One region of the Heliorestis convoluta genome, then DNA from elsewhere that is predicted to be linked to it. Evidence: riboswitches for the same ligand, from Rfam matches in the RefSeq annotation. Region 1 holds a riboswitch; the other holds the start of a gene.

What was found. A riboswitch is a leader RNA that binds a small molecule or an ion and turns the genes downstream of it on or off. The one in region 1 is predicted to bind lysine.
Region 2: it holds a riboswitch for lysine, as region 1 does, so the genes downstream of both, lysA (diaminopimelate decarboxylase) here and dapB (4-hydroxy-tetrahydrodipicolinate reductase) in region 1, are expected to answer to the same signal.

What each region holds. Positions count from the first base shown of each region.
Region 1 covers NZ_CP045875.1:2,045,533-2,047,934, forward strand. Annotated here, with positions in the region: gene FTV88_RS09810 (M16 family metallopeptidase) at 1-19, shown strand, start outside; gene FTV88_RS09815 (dUTPase) at 54-437, shown strand; gene FTV88_RS09820 (YlmC/YmxH family sporulation protein) at 486-764, shown strand; lysine riboswitch at 835-1,016, shown strand; gene dapB (4-hydroxy-tetrahydrodipicolinate reductase) at 1,122-1,925, shown strand; gene dpsA (dipicolinate synthase subunit DpsA) at 2,035-2,402, shown strand, end outside.
Region 2 covers NZ_CP045875.1:3,161,597-3,163,998, forward strand. Annotated here, with positions in the region: gene queC (7-cyano-7-deazaguanine synthase QueC) at 1-158, shown strand, start outside; gene FTV88_RS15220 (TIGR03915 family putative DNA repair protein) at 160-894, shown strand; lysine riboswitch at 1,020-1,233, shown strand; gene lysA (diaminopimelate decarboxylase) at 1,371-2,402, shown strand, end outside.

The DNA.
Region 1 (2,402 bases):
AGAAGAAAAAGGACTATAGAGGCACTGGAACAAATTTGAACTGGAGCGATATAATGGAACGAGATGAAGAAGTCATAACTGCTGATCGATTGGCTCATATCTTTGCTTTACAAGCCGCATTCGATGCTGAGGTTATTCAGAAGCGAGGGCTAGAACAAATCACCCGAGAAGAATGGCTACAAAAAGAGACCCTAGCTATGATCTCAGAACTATCAGAGCTCCTTGATGAAGTGAACTTTAAGTGGTGGAAAAATGCAAAACCTATTGATGAGGATGCAATTAAGGAAGAACTGGTTGATATAATGCATTTTTTTGTAAGCATGTGTCTAAAAGCAGGTTTTACCCCAGAGGAATTATACGAAAGATATAAGAAAAAGAATCAAGAAAACTTTGATCGTCAAGCTGGTTTATCGAAGAAAGAAGGCTATTCGTTCTAAACAGTGCTCTTCCTTGTATAGTATTACTATAAGGGACGAGAGGGAGAGATGAATATGCGTCTAAGTGATCTAGTCGGCAAAGAGATTGTCAATATTACTTCAGGCGCTAGACTTGGGACAGTCGGGGACTCTGATTTGGTCATTGACGAAGTAACAGGTGAAATTGATGCAATTATTTTACCAGCCCGCAATAGCCTTGTAGGATTCTGGACAGATCGACAACATCTGCTTATACCGTGGGATTCCATTGTGAAAATTGGAGCAGAAGTGGTTATTGTGGAACTTGACGATACATATCCTAATTACACCAGAAGATTTCCCTTTTAGCGTTGACGCTGACAATATAACATGGTAGTATCAAAGTCAACAAAGTTATATTTTTTGTACCTCATCCCAGTGGAGAGTTAGAGGCGCGGTTGATCATGAGTACTGCAAGTGAGTTTTGACGGAAAACGATGAACTTGTAGAAAAGGGACAGCCGCCGAAGTCTGAAGAGAACCGTTTATTTTCAGGCTGGGGCTGGGCAGAAGATGCCTAGCACTGCCACCAGTGCTTTTTTGGTGGAGAGCTGCTTTTTACGTACGGGTCGGTGGAAATTAGTACCCATCTTCTTTGATAATGGGGGCGACCGCTGAACTCCTTGCGGTCGCTTTTTTGCATTCTTTTTTAGAGGTGAAGATAATTATGTCCAAGAAAATTCGAGTCTTAGTCAATGGCGCTCGCGGAAGGATGGGAAAGGAAGTTGTAAGAGCTGTCCTATCTGATCCAGCCTTACAGCTTGTCGGCACCGTGGATCCTGCCGGTACAGAAGAAGATGCTGCTGTTATAGCAGGGCTGCCTCCTTGCGGCATTTTATTAACAGGAGATCTAGCTACCACTCTTGAAGCGACAAAGCCTGAGGTTATGGTAGACTTTACAGTGCCTCAATCAGTGATGGAAAACATTCACATTGCTTTACAACATAAAGTCTCGCCTGTTGTAGGAACTACAGGCTTGAGTGAAAAAGATTTGCAAGAGATTAAAGAATGGACAGCACGCTATGAAACGAGTTGCTTGATTGCGCCAAACTTTGCAATTGGCGCTCTCCTTATGATGCGCTTTGCATGCGAAGCTTCTCGTTTCTTCCCTCATGTAGAAATTATGGAATATCATCATGATCAGAAGCTAGATGCACCATCTGGTACAGCAATCAAAACAGCAGAAGCAATCCAAGAAGAACGACAAAAAATTAAGCAGGGTCACCCTGATGAAGAAGAAATTATCGTAGGTTCAAGGGGCGGTGAATACGAAGGCATGCGTATTCATAGCATCCGCCTTCCAGGTCTAGTGGCACACCAAGAAGTTCTTTTTGGTGGTCTCGGTCAGACATTGACGATTCGCCATGACTCCATCACAAGAGAATCTTTTATGCCCGGTGTTCTGGCAGCTGTGCATCGCATACGAAAAACTGAAGGTCTTGTTTATGGATTAGATAAGTTGATCTTTTAAGAATAGAACAAATGTAACGACAAAGCTAAAACCTGTTCACCTCTTATGAACTTTCCTCATAGTATGTGATGAGTTTTTATTGCACCGCTGTGAGGAGGTCAGAGGCATCATGTCAGACCTACAGGGAATTTCATTGGCTGTTGTCGGGGGTGACAAAAGAGACCAGATTCTAATACAGCGCCTCATTGAACTGGGCGCTAAAATCAATGTTATTGGATTACCTGTCGATGACTGCGAACAAATATCTATTAAAAACCATCTATCCCACGCTCTTACCAATGCAGCAGCTCTTCTTTTGCCAATGCCAGGCATTGATCCACAAGGAAAAGTATACGCACCCCTTTATGATAAAAAACTCTATCTTAATGATGAGGAGCTTCAAACACTACCGACAGGTGCACCCATTTTTGTTGGCGTAGCTCGACCCAAACTGCGACAAATGGCAGAAAAAAGAGGAGCACCAATCATTGAAGTTGC
Region 2 (2,402 bases), 1.1 Mb from region 1:
AGATTTTACAAATCGCCTTACGCTTAGATTGCCCCCTTCATCTAACCCATACATGCTACGCAGGAGAAAGTCCCGCCTGTGGGGTTTGTGCGAGTTGTATAAATCGTCGACAAGCTTTTCATAATCTAGGTCTACAAGATCCAATACCGTATCAGTAAGATGGTTATTTATCTATATGATGGTTCCTTCGAGGGACTTCTTACTTCCATTTATGAAGCCTATTATCGTCGTGAGGAACCAGAAGAGATTCACTCGCTTGCGTCTGTCTACACGGCGTCACTTTTTGCATCTTCTGTGACCATTGAGACAGATCCAGAAAAAGCAGAAAAAGTAGTGCAATCGATTCAGAATAAAATTTCCTCTCAGGCCTTTCGTCATAGTGCCTATGCTTTTCTATCGGAAGCAAAAGGAGCAGAGCTATTTATCTATCAATATCTTCGTCTCGGTTGGAAAGTCGGTCCTGATGTAGATCGCTATCTTGTCGATCCGGTCTGGACAATTCATCAATTGAGCGGCAAAGTGGCTAAAGAGAGACATCGCATGCTAGGCTTATTGCGATTTCGTTTATTACGTGATGATATCTACTATGGACCTATGGAAACAGATCACAATATTCTTGGATTGCTAGCGCCACACTTTACAAGACGACTGGCTGATCAGAATTGGATTATTCATGATAAGAAAAGATCGATGGCGGCTCTTTATAATCAAAAAGAGTGGATTCTAACAGATCTTAATAGAGAGCAAGTCATCAGTCTTGCGCCGGAAGAAAAAGAGTATCAAGCACTGTGGAAAGATTATTTCAACAATGTTACTATTACAGAGAGAAAGAATCTGAAACAACAACGAAGTTATATGCCTTTTCGCTACTGGTCTTATTTAATTGAAAAGTAGTATCCTTTCTTAATTCTTTGACATAAACTTAAAATGGATGCTCTAGAGTTGTTGACAGCAAACTATAGAGGTGCTACAATTTATGTACCAGTAACAACAGCATAGGGTATGCCTCATCTCGAAGGAGTTGAGGTAGAGGCGCGGTAGTTCAAGAGTAGATTCAAGAAGGTCCAAAGGCATGGACGATGCATTGAATTGAAAGGGTTCAACCGCCGAAGCTGAGACGATTGCACAAGTCCCAGCTGGGTCTGCAGTGAATAGCTGCAGGACTGTCACCACGGAGCATTCCCACCTTGATTTTCTAAGGCGCTCTTATTGTGGTGGAGCACTATCTTACTAGGGAGTAGAGAGGGCATTTTTCGTGTTGACGTAATAAGTCGCCGAGAACGCTCGGCGGCTTTTTTGTGTACTTTTCGAGATATGGGTTACAATGGATCACAACTAGAATGGGCTATACAGATAAGGGGCGAGGAATCATGAAACTTCAAGGTACAGCGATGATTAACGAAAAAGGGCATTTATCCATAGGTGGATGCGACACTGTTGAATTGGTACAAAAACATGGAAGTCCACTTTATGTAATGGATGAGACTTTTCTTCGTGATAACTGTCGAGCCTACTATCAGGCTTTTAGTGCATCAGGAAATGGCGAAGTCATCTATGCCTCTAAAGCTTTCATGAACCTGGCCATGTGTCGAGTCATTGAAGAGGAAGGTCTTGGACTGGATGTTGTATCTGGTGGTGAGCTTTATACGGCTCGCAGAGCAGGCTTCCCCATGGAGAAAGTATACTTTCATGGCAACAACAAGACAGACGCAGAACTTCAACAAGCTATAGAATATGGCATTGGCCACATTGTGCTTGACAATCACTATGAGATGGAACGACTTAACAACATTGCTGGGCGAGCAGGCAGAACGGTGAAGGTGCTTTTGCGCATTACGCCAGGCATTGAATGCCATACCCACGAGTTTATTCGAACAGGTCAAATTGACTCCAAATTTGGCTTTCCTCTCCCTACAGGTCAAGCCATGGAAGCAATTCAAGCCGTTGTAGAATGTAACAATCTTATCTACGATGGACTTCATTGTCATATTGGCTCTCAGATTTTCGAACTAGAATCATTCCGCTACGCTGCGGAAGTTATGATGAACTTTATTGAAGAGATTCACCAAAAGACTGGTGCTGTTACTTCCATCTTGAATCTTGGCGGTGGCTTTGGCATTCGTTACACAGAATCGGACGAACCAGCCGATATTAACGACTATGCAAGAACCGTTCTTGGTGCTGTACAAGGGGAAGCTGAAAAAAGAGGATTGACCATTCCGAAAGTGGTCGTCGAACCTGGACGCTCCATTGCCGGTCCTACTGGAACGACTTTATACACCATTGGGTCTGTCAAAGAAATTCATGGCGTTCGCAAGTATGTCGCTGTAGACGGCGGTATGAACGACAACCCTCGTCCTGCTCTTTACGGCTCCCGCTACGAAGCCATGATTGCCAACAAA